2 regions of the Micromonospora sp. ANENR4 genome follow, and region 2 is predicted to be linked to the other one. Evidence: predicted binding sites of a transcription regulator. Region 2 holds the regulator's gene; the other holds the start of a gene.

Region 1 (6,441 bases), on a different contig from region 2:
CCCGGCTCGCCGGTGAGGCCGAGGCTGCCGGATCGGCCGGCGGTGATCAGCTCGACCACCTGCGAGTGGGTGATGTCTGTGGTCTTCACCTGGGCGACCATCTGGCCGAGGTAGAGCGCGGCGATCCGGTCGGAGACGGCGAAGACGTCGTTCATGTTGTGCGAGATGAGCACCACGGCCAGGCCGTTGTCGGCCAGCCGGCGCACCAGCTCCAGCACCTGGGCGGTCTGCGCGACGCCGAGCGCTGCGGTCGGCTCGTCCAGGATGACCAGCCGGCTGTTCCAGAGCACGGCCTTGGCGATGGCGACTGTCTGCCGCTGGCCGCCGGAGAGGCTGGCGACGTGCTGGCGCAGCGACTTCACGGTGCGCACGCTCAGGCCGGCGAGCGTCTCGGCGGCCATCTGCTCCATTGTCGGCTCGTCGAGCACGATGCCGCTGCGCTTCTCCCGGCCGAGGAACATGTTCTGCACGATGTCGAGGTTGTCGCAGAGCGCGAGGTCCTGGTAGACGACCTCGATCCCGAGCGCGGCGGCGTCCCGGGGGCTGTTGATGGTCACCGGCCGCCCGTCGAAGAGGAACTCGCCGGCGTCGGTGGGGTGGATGCCGCTGATGCACTTGACCAGGGTCGACTTGCCGGCGCCGTTGTCGCCGACGAGCGCGGTCACCTCGCCGGGGTGCGCGGCGAAGGCGACGTCGCGCAGCACCTGGACGGGACCGAAGCTCTTGTCGATCCCGCGTAGCTCCAGCAGGGGGGTTGCGGACACGGGGTTCTCCTTTGGGCGGAGGGAGGTCTCGGATCCCGTCCGGCGCGGGCGCCGCCCGGCACGGGTCTCCCGTGCCGGGCGGCGCCGCCTGAGGCGGGTGGGTCAGCTCACGCCGGCGTCGGTGCAGAGCTTCGCGAAGGCACCGGTGCAGAGCTCTTCCTTGGTGACGTAGCCGTCGGCCACCACGTCCTTGACGTTGTCCTTGTAGATGGCCTTGGGCTCCAGCAGCACGGCCGGCACGTCCCGGTTGCCCTCCGGGTCCTTGACCGTCTGGCCGGTGTCCTTCCTCTCGCCCTTGGCGAGCGCGATGGCCAGCTCGGCGGCGGCGTCCGCCTCCTTCTTGACCGCCTTGTAGACGGTCATGCACTGGTCGCCGGCGAGGATGTTCTGCAGGCCCTCCTTGGTGGCGTCCTGACCGGTCACCGGGACCTTGCCGTTGAGCTTGTTCTTCTTCAGCACCGAGATGGCCGCGTTGCCGAGACCGTCGTTGGCGGCGAGCACGCCGTCGATCTTGCCGCCGGCCTTGGTCATCTGCTGCTCGAAGATGGTGGCGGCCTGCGCGTTGTCCCACGCGGGTACCGGGTCGTCGGCGACCTTGGTGTATTCCTTCGAGTCGAACTTCGGCTTGAGTACCGAGTCGTACCCGTTCTTGAACAGGGTGGCGTTGTTGTCGGTCGGCGAGCCGTTGAGGTACGCGATCGACGGGTTCTTGACGCCCTTGTCGGTCAGGCACTTGCTCAGGCCCTCGCCCTGGAGCTTGCCGACCGCCTCGTTGTCGAAGCTGACGTAGTACTGGGCGGAGCCGCCCAGGGTCAGCCGGTCGTAGTCGATGGTCGCGACGCCCTGCGACTTGGCCTTGTCGAGCACGGCCTTGCCGGTGCCGGAGTCCAGGTTGACGATCATCAGGACGTTGACGCCGCTGGTGATCATCTGGTCGGCGATGGTCTGGAACGCGGTCTTGTCGTTCTGCGCGTTCTGGATGTCGGACTCGACGCCGGCCGCGTCGAACGCCGCCTTCAGGTACTTGCGGTCCGCGCCCTCCCAGCGGGCGGAGGACTTGCTGTCCGGCAGGATCACGCCGATCTTCGGCTTCTTGGCGTTGGAGCCGCCGGCCTCGTCGGAAGAACCGCCGTTGTCACCGCAGGCGGCCATGCTGCCGGTCGCGAGGAGACCGACGGCCGCGAAGGTGAGGAAGCCCTTGCGCATGTGCAGGGTCCTTTCGGAGGTGGGGGAGTGGTGATGTTTTGTTGTGCCCGGCAACGTATTCCCCGCTTCCCATGCACCGCAAGACTGCCGAGGTCAGAAGTTTGTTGGCGGCGGTAACAATTCAGCAACGCGGTTGTCACCCGCGGGACACCGCCTGGAGAGCGCGCTCCGGGAACGCTCCCACACGTACCGTCACGAGCCCGCTCAGGCGGCGGCGATCGATGCCGTCGTCGCCCCGGTGAGCGCCACCAGATCGGTCGGCGCGAGCTGCACCTGCAACCCTCGGCGGCCCGCCGAGACGTACACGGTCGGGTGTGTCAGCGCGGAGGCGTCGATGACTGTCGGTAGCCGCTTGCGTTGCCCCAGCGGGCTGATGCCGCCGCGGACGTATCCGGTCGCCCGCTCGGCCGTCGTACGGTCCGCCATCGTCGCCCGCTTGCCGCCGGCCGCAGCGGCGAGCGCCTTCAGGTCCAGCTCGCCGGTCACCGGCACCACCGCCACCGTCAGCCCGCCGTCGACCTCGGTGACGAGCGACTTGAACACGCGCTCCGGTGCCACCCCGAGCGCGGTCGCGACGAGCGCGCCGTAGTTCGGCGCGTCCGGCGAGACGTCGTAGGTGTGGGTGCTGTGGGCGATCTTCCGCTTGCTCAGCAACGCGATCGCCGGAGTGCCAGGGCCCGCCACCGGATCAAGCTAGCCCGGTCGCCGGCCCGCCGCGAGCCGAAACCGCGCGCCGCGGGTCAGCCGCCCGCCGGAACCGGCCGGCAGACGAGCACCGTGGGGCCGCCGGCGACCCGGGTCAGCACCAGGTCGGCCGCCGCCTCGCCGGAGAGCCGCAGGTCACGGCGTAGCTTCTCCGGCTCCAGCGCCGACCCGCGCTTGCGGATCTCGACCCGGCCGACCCGCCGCTCCCGCAGCAGCGCGCGCAGCCGCTTCAGCGAGAACGGCAGCACGTCGGTGATCTCCAGGCAGCGGGCGAACGGGGTGGGCCGGGCCTCGTCGGCGTACAGGTAGGCGATCGACGGGTCGGCGAGCGTCGCGTCGAGGTCGGTGGCCAGCTCGGCGACCAGGTGCGCCCGGACCACCGCCGGATCCGGGTCGTAGAGGAACCGCCGGACCGGTCCCACCGGCGCCTCCTGCCCGCCCGTGCCGGTGAGGAGCGACACCGCGTCGTCGCGCTCGCGCAGCACTGTGGCGCGGCGCGGGACCTCGGCCAGGTCACCGCACCAGAGCGCCGCCTCGACCAGGTCGCCGTCCACGCTCACCCATTCCGCCTCGGCGCCCGCCGGGATCAGCGCGTGGTCGAGCCCCGGCGCCACCTTCACCACGGTCCGCGGCACCCGCGCGGCCAGGCCGGTGACGAAGTCCCACGGCGGGGAGTAGGCGTTCGGGTCGAAGACGCGCCGCCCGGTGCCGGCCCGCCGCCGCGCCGGATCGCAGAACACCGCGTCGACAGGGCGCACGTCGAACGCTGTGGCGTCACCGCAGGAGACGGTCACCAGGTCGGCGAGCCCGGCCGCCTCGGCGTTGGCGGCGGCCATCGCGGCGGTGAGCGGGTCGGCCTCCACCGCGTACACCCGGATGCCGGCGCGGCCCGCGGCGAGCGCGTCGGCGCCCAGCCCGCACCCCAGGTCGGCCAGCGTGGTCACGCCCGCGGCGCGCAGCCGCGCGGCGCGCCGGTCCGCGACCGCGCGCCGGGTGGCCTGCTCCAGCCCGGCCCGGGTGAGGAACATCCCGGCCGCGACCGGGCCGAACTTGCCGGCCGCCCGGCGGCGCAGCTCCGCCTGGGTCAGTGCCGCCGCCGCGAGCCCGCCGGGGATGCCGGCCGAGCGCAGCGCGGCCGCCGCCGCCAGCGGGTCGCCGCCGGCCACCCGCTCGGCCGCGGCGAGCGCCGACGACCCCTCGGGGGTACGCAGCGCGGCGAGCTGGTCGAGATCCACGCGCTCATTCTCCCGGCCCGGTTCCGGCGCGACACGGAGGGCGACGCGTTGGCACTCTCCTTGACGGAGTGCTAGCCGAGGAATAACCTGCGATTAGCACTCTCACCCTGAGGGTGCCAACGCCCGAGCCTCGTGCCCGGGGGTTGAGCGCCAGGCGGACCGGCACCCGCGACGACGGCCCCGCCCGGTGGCATGTGGCAGATTGACGCTGGTCGGCGTGCCGGCCGGCAACGACACCAAGTACCCGGGAGGGTATGCCCGTGACTACCGCGACCAAGGTTGCGATCAAGCCGCTCGAGGACCGCATCGTGGTCCAGGCGAACGAGGCCGAGACCACCACCGCCTCGGGCATCGTGATCCCCGACACCGCCAAGGAGAAGCCGCAGGAGGGCACCGTCCTCGCTGTCGGCCCGGGCCGGATCGACGACAAGGGCAACCGCGTGCCGATCGACGTGAAGGTCGGCGACACCGTCCTCTACTCGAAGTACGGCGGCACCGAGGTCAAGTACGCCGGCGAGGAGTACCTGGTGCTCTCCGCCCGCGACGTCCTCGCGGTCATCGAGAAGTAAGCAACCGATCAGTGTCGTTGCCCCGGTCCGGCTCGCCGGGCCGGGGCAACGTCGCTTCGAAGGGATACTGATGGCGAAGATCCTCAGCTTCTCGGACGACGCCCGGCACCTGCTGGAGCACGGTGTCAACGCCCTCGCGGACGCGGTGAAGGTCACCCTCGGCCCGCGCGGGCGCAACGTCGTCCTGGACAAGAAGTTCGGTGCGCCCACGATCACCAACGACGGCGTGACCATCGCCAAGGAGATCGAGCTCACCAACCCGTACGAGAACCTCGGCGCGCAGCTGGTCAAGGAGGTGGCGACCAAGACCAACGACGTCGCCGGCGACGGGACCACCACCGCCACCGTGCTGGCCCAGGCGATGGTCCGTGAGGGCCTGCGCAATGTGGCCGCCGGCACCAACCCGACCGGCCTGAAGCGGGGCATCGACGCGGCGGCCGCCAAGGTCTCCGAGGCGCTGCTCGGCAAGGCCGTCGAGGTCTCCAGCAAGGAGTCGATCGCGCACGTCGCGACCGTCTCCGCGCAGGACGCCGCGATCGGCGAGCTGATCGCCGAGGCGATGGAGAAGGTCGGCCGCGACGGCGTCATCACCGTCGAGGAGGGCTCCGCGCTCACCACCGAGCTGGAGGTGACCGAGGGTCTCCAGTTCGACAAGGGCTTCATCTCCCCGAACTTCGTCACCGACCTGGAGGCGCAGGAGGCGGTCCTGGAGGACCCGTACATCCTGATCACCACCCAGAAGATCTCGGCGATCGAGGAGCTGCTGCCGCTGCTGGAGAAGGTCCTCCAGAACAACAAGCCGCTGCTCATCGTCGCCGAGGACGTCGAGGGCCAGGCCCTGTCGACGCTCGTGGTGAACGCGCTGCGCAAGACCGTCAAGGTCTGCGCGGTCAAGGCCCCCGGCTTCGGCGACCGCCGCAAGGCGATGCTCCAGGACATGGCGATCCTCACCGGTGCCGAGCTGGTCGCCCCGGAGCTGGGCTACAAGCTCGACCAGGTCGGCCTGGAGGTGCTGGGCACCGCCCGCCGCGTCGTGGTCGACAAGGAGAACACCACTGTCGTCGACGGTGGCGGCCAGTCCGCCGAGGTCGCCGACCGGGTCGCGCAGATCCGCAAGGAGATCGAGGCCTCCGACTCCGAGTGGGACCGGGAGAAGCTGGCCGAGCGGCTGGCGAAGCTCTCCGGCGGCATCGCTGTGATCAAGGTCGGCGCGGCCACCGAGGTCGAGATGAAGGAGCGCAAGCACCGCATCGAGGACGCCATCGCCGCGACCAAGGCCGCGGTCGAGGAGGGTACGGTCCCGGGTGGCGGCGCCGCCCTGGCCCAGATCCTGCCGGCGCTCGACGACGACCTGGGCTTCACCGGTGACGAGAAGGTCGGCGTCTCGATCGTGCGCAAGTCGCTCGTCGAGCCGCTGCGCTGGATCGCCCAGAACGCCGGCCACGACGGCTACGTGGTGGTGCAGAAGGTCGTCGGCCAGGACTGGGGCCACGGCCTCGACGCCGCCACCGGCGAGTACGTCGACCTGGCCAAGTCCGGCATCATCGACCCGGTGAAGGTGACCCGCAACGCGGTCAGCAACGCCGCCTCGATCGCCGGCCTGCTGCTCACCACCGAGAGCCTCGTGGTGGAGAAGCCGGCCGAGCCGGAGCCGGCCGCCGGTGGGCACGGCCACTCGCACGGCCACGGCCACCAGCACGGCCCGGGTTTCTGACCCGAGCAGTACGGCCCGACGTCAGGGCACACCGCCGACCCGGTGGTGTGCCCTGACGCGTATGTCCTTACGGAACGCTGACGGGATTGGCAGCCGGACCGGCGGGTCGATCAGACTGGGTGCCGTGAGCACCCTCTCCCGCCGCCGCGCGGCGCTGGCCGGTGTCGTCGCCGCAGTGGTGGCACTCGGCACCGCCGAACCCGTGGCGGTCCTGACCGGTCCCCGGTCCGCGCCGCTCGTCGCCGTCG
Region 2 (6,441 bases):
CACCGCGCCGAAGTCGGCGGGTGGTTCCGGGTGGGCCTCGTCGGAGTACGCGTCGACCAGGAACCCGGTCGCGGCCCGCTCGGTCGGGTACGGGCCGGTGGCGGTCAGCCCGAGCGGGCCGAGCACCCGGTCGGCCAGCACCTCGGCCCAGGTGCCGCCGCGCAGCCGGGCGACCGCCTCGCCGAGCAGCGCCAGTCCGAGGTTGGAGTAGTGGAAGCGCCGGCCGGTGGGCAGCACCCGCTCGACCCGGGCCAGGTCGGCAAGCATCTCGTCGACGGCCGGGGCGCGCAGGCTGTCCCACACGTCGCCGTGCGGCTCGCGTTGCAGGCCGGCGGTGTGCGACAGCAGCCGGCGTACCGTCGCGTCGCCGTGCGCGGGCAGGTCGAGGTGCCGCCCGATCGGGTCGTCCAGGTCGAGCAGCCCCTCGTCGCGGCACTGCATGACGAGCACCGCGGTGAAGGTCTTTGTGACCGAGCCGATCCGGAACACCGTCTCCGGCCCCAGCGGAGTGTCGTTGCCGGTGTCGCCCACGGTGCAGGTCCAGAGCGGCCGGTCGGCCCGGTGCAGGGCGGCCGACACCGCCGGGATCCGCCCGGTGGCCTGCGCCTGGCGCACCATCCGGGCGAGCCGGTCGGAGACGTCGGTCATCGGCAGAGCATCGGGCCGAGCGGCGCGCCGCCGAGCAGGTGGGCGTGCACGTGGAAGACCTCCTGGCCGCCGTACGGGCCGGTGTTGAACATCAGCCGGAACCCGTCCACGGTCAGGCCCTCCTCCTCGGCCACCACGGCGGCGGTCTGGAGCACCTCGCCGGCCAGCTCGGGCGCACCCTGGGCCAACGTGGCCACGTCCGCGTAGTGCTCCTTGGGGATCACCAGCACGTGCGTGGGCGCCTTCGGGTCGATGTCCCGGAAGGCCAGGGTGGTGGCGGTCTCGCGGACGATGGTGGCCGGAATCTCCCCGGCGACGATCCGGCAGAAGAGGCAGTCCATCGCAGCAGTGTAAGGACGCCGCCGCAAGCGTGGCGGGGGCACCGCCGGGCGGACCGGCAGGATGCGGCAGGATGGCCGCCATGTCGGGACGGGCGGTGCTGGTGACGGGGGCCTCGCGGGGCATCGGGCGGGCGGTGGCGCGGGCGTTCGCCGCCGGTGGGGACCGGGTGGCGATCCACCACCGGGACTCGGCCGAGCTGGCCGAGCGGCTGCGCGCCGAACTGCCCGGTGACGGGCACGTGGTGGTACGCGCCGATCTGGCCGACCCCGACGCGGTACGCGCCGTGGTGGACGAGGCGGCCCAGCGGCTCGGCGGGCTCGACGTACTCGTGAACAACGCCGGGGTGTTCGGGCCGGCCGATCCACCGCACCCGGTCTTCGAGAGCAGCTACGAACAGTGGCGGGCGCGGTGGCGGGAGGTGCTCGACACCAACCTGGTCGGCGCCGCGAACGCGGCCTGGTGCGCCGCGCAGCACATGCGCGACCGCGGGGGCCGGATCGTGAACGTCTCGTCCCGGGGCGCGTTCCGGGGCGAGCCGGCCAACCCGGCGTACGGGGCCAGCAAGGCCGGGATGAACGCGATGGCCCAGTCGCTGGCGGTGGCCCTGGCGCCGTACGGCATCGCTGTGGCCTGCGTGGCGCCCGGCTTCGTCGAGACCGACATGACGAACGAGCATCTGAAGAGCGAGCGGGGCGAGGCGGTACGCGCCCAGTCTCCGTTCCACCGGGTGGCCCGGCCGGAGGAGATCGCCGCGGCGGTGTACTGGCTGGCCGGCCCCGAGGCCGAGTGGGCGTCGGGCACCATCATCGACCTGAACGGCGCCTCCTACCTCCGCTCCTGACCCCCACCCTCGCCCCTGACCCCCGCGATCTTGCACTCTCGGCCCAGGCAAACGCCGCAAAAGGGGCGCCGCGCGGGCCGAAACTGCAAGATCAGCGCGCACCGAAAAGAGGGGCGGGCGCGGGGGTTACCAGTGGGTCAGGCGGGTGGCCAGGACTGTCAGGGCTGCCACGCCTGCCGTGGACGTACGCAGGACCGACGGGCCCAGGCGGACCGTGCGGGCGCCCGCCTCGGCGAACGCGGCCAGCTCGTGGTCGGCGATGCCGCCCTCCGGGCCGACCACCAGCACGATCTCGCCGGCGGCCGGAAGGTCGACTGTGGTCAGCCGGTCCTGCGCGCCCTCGTGCAGCACGAACGCGCCGGCCGCGCCGGCGATCCGGCGGGCCACCGAGGCGGTGGACTCGTCCGGCGCGCCGGCCACCACCGGCAGCCACGGGCGGCGGGCCTGCTTGGCCGCCTCGCGGGCGGTCGCGACCCACTTCTGCCGGGCCCGTTCGCCCCGCTCGCCGCGCCACTGCGCCACCGAGCGGGACGCCGCCCAGGGCACGATCTCGTCCACCCCGACCTCGGTCATCGCCTGCACGGCGAGTTCACCCCGGTCGCCCTTGGCGATGCCCTGCACCACGACGAGCCGGGGTACCGGCGCGTCCGCGTACCCCCGGCTCGTGACCCGCAGGTCGAGCGTGCCGCGGCCGACGGCGGTGACCACCGCGGCGGCGGTGCCGCCCCGGCCGTCGGCGAGCACCAGTTCCTCGCCGACACGCAGCCGCTGCACGGTGGCCGCGTGGTGGCCCTCCGGGCCGTCCAGCGTCAGCGTGTCACCGGTGGGCAGCGCCTCGACCAGGAACAGCGGCGCGGACACCTCAGGCGTGCCCGTTGAAGGCGTCGCGCATCCGGGAGAAGAAGCCGCCCTGCTTGGTCAGCTCGGCGACCTCCTCGCCGCGGGTCTTGGCGAAGTCGCGCAGCATCCGCTCCTGGTCGGCGTCGAGCTTGGTCGGGGTACGCACGTCCAGGTGCACGTAGAGGTCACCCCGGCCGGTGCCGCGCAGGTGCGGTACGCCCCGGGCGCGCAACCGCAGTGTGCTGCCGGGCTGGGTGCCGGGCTTGACGTCGACCGTCTCCTCGCTGTCCAGCGTCTTGATGGTCAGCCGGGTGCCGAGCGCGGCGGCGGTCATCGGCACCGTGACCCGGCAGTGCAGGTCGTCGCCCTTGCGGGAGTAGACGTCGTGCGGCCGCTCGTGGATCTCGACGTAGAGGTCACCGGCGGTGCCGCCACCGGGGCCGACCTCGCCCTGCTGGGCCAGGCGGATCCGCATGCCGTCCTCGACCCCGGCCGGGATCTTGACGGTCAGCGAGCGGCGGGTGCGTACCCGGCCGTCACCGGCGCAGGTCGGGCAGGGGTGCGGGATGGTGGTGCCGTAGCCCTGGCAGACGGTGCACGGCCGGGCGGAGACCACCTGACCGAGGAAGGTCCGCTGCACCGACTGCACCTCGCCCCGGCCGCCGCACGCCTCGCAGGTGGCCAGGTGGGTGCCGGCGGCGGTGCCGGCGCCGGAGCAGGTGGTGCAGAGCACCGCGGTGTCGACGGTGATCGGCGCCTCGACGCCGAACGCGGTCTCGTTGAGGTCCAGTTCCAGGCGCAGGATCGCGTCCGCGCCGGGGCGGGTACGCGGCCGCGGCCCACGGCTGCCGCCCGCGGCACCGCCGAAGAACGCGTCCATGATGTCCTGGAAGCCGACGAACGGGCCGGCGCCGCCGGGACCGCCCGGGCCGCCCATGCCACCGCCGCCCGGGGCGAGCGGGTCGCCGCCCAGGTCGACGATCTGCCGCTTCCGGTCGTCCGAGAGGACCTCGTACGCGGCGTTGATGTCCTTGAACTTCTCCTGGGCCTCCGGGTCCGGATTGACGTCCGGGTGGAACTGCCGCGCCAGCTTGCGGTAGGCGCGCTTGATCTCGTCGTCGGAGGCGTCCCGGCTCACGCCGAGAATGCCGTAGTAGTCCCTGGCCACTGCGTTAGGTGTCCTCATGTTCGTCTCGCGTCGCTCCGGTCGTCGGCCGGAACCGGCCGTCGGCCCTGACTGGTCAGTTCTGGGCCAGCAGTTCGCCCACGTAGCGTGCCACGGCCCTCACCATGGCGATATTGCCGGGGTAGTCCATCCGGGTCGGCCCGAGCACGCCGAGTCCACCGACGATCGTGCTGCCCGGTCCGTACCCGGTGCTGACCACCGAGGCGGCCCGCAGGTTGTCGAATTCGTTCTCGTCGCCGATGAGCACCCGGGTGGTGCTCGGCTCGGTCTCGCCGATCAGCTTGAGCAGCACTACTTCTTCTTCGAGCGCCTCCAGGATGGGGCGCAGCGAACCCTGGAAGTCGAGCAGGCCGCCCCGGGTGAGGTTGGCCTGGCCGGCCAGCGCGAGGCGTTCCTCGTGCCGCTCGACCAGCGTCTCCAGCAGCACGGTGGACAGCGTGGTCATGGCCGGGCGCAGGTGCGGCGCGGACTCGTCGACGAGCGCCTGCACCAGCGGCGGCGTCTCGGCGAGCTGGCTGCCGACCAGCTTCTCGTTCACCAGCCGGCGCAGGTCGGTCACGTCGTCGGCGGGCACCGGGGCGGGCAGCTCGACCAGCCGCTGCTCGACCCGGCCGGTGTCGGCGATCATGACGACCATCAGCCGGGTGGTGGAGATCGGCACCAGCTCCAGGTGGCGCACCTTGGACCGGGCCAGGCTCGGGTACTGCACCACCGCCACCTGACGGGTGAGCTGGGCGAGCAGCCGGACCGTACGGTGCACCACGTCGTCCAGGTCGACAGCGCCCACCAGGAAGCGCTCGATCGCCCGGCGCTCGGCCGGGCTGAGCGGCTTGACCCGGGACAGCCGGTCGACGAAGAGGCGGTAGCCGCGGTCGGTGGGCACCCGGCCGGCGCTGGTGTGCGGCTGCCGGATGTAGCCCTCCTCCTCCAGCACCGCCATGTCGTTGCGCACGGTGGCGGGCGAGACGCCGAGCTGGTGCCGCTCGACCAGGGCCTTGCTGCCGACCGGTTCCTGCGTGGCGACGTAGTCCTCGACGATCGCGCGCAGCACGGCGAGTTTGCGGTCGTCGAGACCCATTCCCCACCTCCTGACGCACCTCGGCCGGGCCGGCACGCGGCATCCGCCGGGCGGCTGGCACTCGACTGTAGCGAGTGCCAGTCTACGTCGGCACCCCCGCCGACGCGATGATCGCCTGACGGACCTGCGGTGCGGCCCACCACACAGCGCCGCCCACCAGGGCCGAACAGCCGGTCATCGTCGGTCTGTGTCGCTCTGGTGCGAGTTGACCGGTGCCCCTACCGTGGCGACCATGACAGAACCTCCTCGCCCTCCAGGGGCAGGGGACTCCGGCCCCCAGCCCGACCCGTCGGCGCCCTACGGCTCGTCGCCGGGCAGCGAACCGCCCACCGCTCCACTGTCCGGGGCGCCGGGCGCCGGCGGCTATCCCCCGCCCGGTGACTATCCGCCCCCGGGCGGCTACCCGCCCCCGGGCGGCGGCTACCCCCCGCCGGGCGGCTACCCCCCGCCGGGCGGCTACCCCCCGCCGGGCGGCTACCCCCCGCCGGGTGGCACGCCCGGCTACCCCGCCGGTGGCGGGTACGGCCCGGCCTCCTACGCCAACAACGACGAGAAGACGTGGGCCCTGGTGGCGCACTTCGGCGGCGCCGCCGGTGTCATCGTCGGTGGCGGTCTGCTCGGCTGGGTTGCCCCGCTGATCGCGATGATGGCCCGGGGTCAGCAGTCCCCGACGGTCCGCGCCCACGCGGTCTCGGCGCTGAACTTCCAGATCACCTGGACCATCGCCAGCGTGCTCGCCTGGGTGATCACGGTCATCACCTGCGGGATCCTGTTCTTCGTCCCGATGCTGGTCTGGCTGGTGCCGCTGATCTTCGGCATCATCGGCGGGGTCAAGGCCAACGAGGGTGTGCTCTACCGCTACCCGATGACCTACAACTTCATCAAGTGACACCGCCGGCCGGCCGAGGGGGCGGCCGGCCGGTGCCGGTCACGGCAGCAGGTCGCGTACCACCGCGTCGGCCAGCAGCCGGCCCCGCAGCGTCAGCACCACGAGCCCTCGCGCGTACGCCCCGGCGTCGAGCAGCCCGGCGTCCCGGGCCCGCTCGGCGCCCGCCCGGCCGGGTTCGTCCAGCACGTCCAGCGGCAGGCCGGCGGCGAGCCGTACCCGCAGCATCACGTCCTCCATGTGCTGCTCGTCCGGAGTGAGCCGCTCCCGGGCCAGCGCGGGCGAGGCGCCCTCGGCCAGCCGCGCCGCGTACGCGCTCGGGTGCTTGACGTTCCACCAGCGCACGCCGCCGACGTGGCTGTGCGCCCCCGGGCCCAGGCCCCACCAGTCGGCGCCGGTCCAGTAGAGCAGGTTGTGCCGGCACGCCGCCGCCGCCGAGCGGGCCCAGTTCGACACCTCGTACCAGGAGAATCCGGCCTCGCCGAGCGCGGCCTCCGCGGCCAGGTAGCGGTCCGCTGCCACGTCGTCGGAGGGGTACGGCAACTCGCCGCGTCGCATCCGCGCGGCCAGCCGGGTGCCGTCCTCCACGATCAGGGCGTACGCGCTGACGTGGTCCACGC

What was found. The regulator HrcA, encoded in region 2, represses chaperone genes, less so after heat shock. The targets are predictions, from matches to a motif close to GGTTNGCACNCTCNNNNNGAGNGTGCNAACC.
Region 1: a site for HrcA is predicted at 4,002-4,032, ahead of groES (co-chaperone GroES). Genes of this name have one in related genera too.

Annotation. Positions count from the first base shown of each region.
Region 1 is NZ_JADKYQ010000009.1:93,000-99,440, reverse strand. It holds gene IRY44_RS17240 (ATP-binding cassette domain-containing protein) at 1-764, opposite strand, end outside; gene IRY44_RS17235 (sugar ABC transporter substrate-binding protein) at 867-1,970, opposite strand; gene ybaK (Cys-tRNA(Pro) deacylase) at 2,175-2,654, opposite strand; gene IRY44_RS17225 (class I SAM-dependent methyltransferase) at 2,711-3,910, opposite strand; gene groES (co-chaperone GroES) at 4,165-4,479, shown strand; gene groL (chaperonin GroEL) at 4,550-6,193, shown strand; gene IRY44_RS17210 (sulfite oxidase) at 6,255-6,441, shown strand, end outside.
Region 2 is NZ_JADKYQ010000013.1:163,990-170,430, forward strand. It holds gene IRY44_RS23260 (serine hydrolase) at 1-648, opposite strand, end outside; gene IRY44_RS23265 (histidine triad nucleotide-binding protein) at 645-989, opposite strand; gene IRY44_RS23270 (SDR family NAD(P)-dependent oxidoreductase) at 1,070-1,831, shown strand; gene IRY44_RS23275 (16S rRNA (uracil(1498)-N(3))-methyltransferase) at 1,958-2,692, opposite strand; gene dnaJ (molecular chaperone DnaJ) at 2,694-3,839, opposite strand; gene hrcA (heat-inducible transcriptional repressor HrcA) at 3,913-4,935, opposite strand; gene IRY44_RS31185 (DUF4870 domain-containing protein) at 5,168-5,824, shown strand; gene hemW (radical SAM family heme chaperone HemW) at 5,864-6,441, opposite strand, start outside.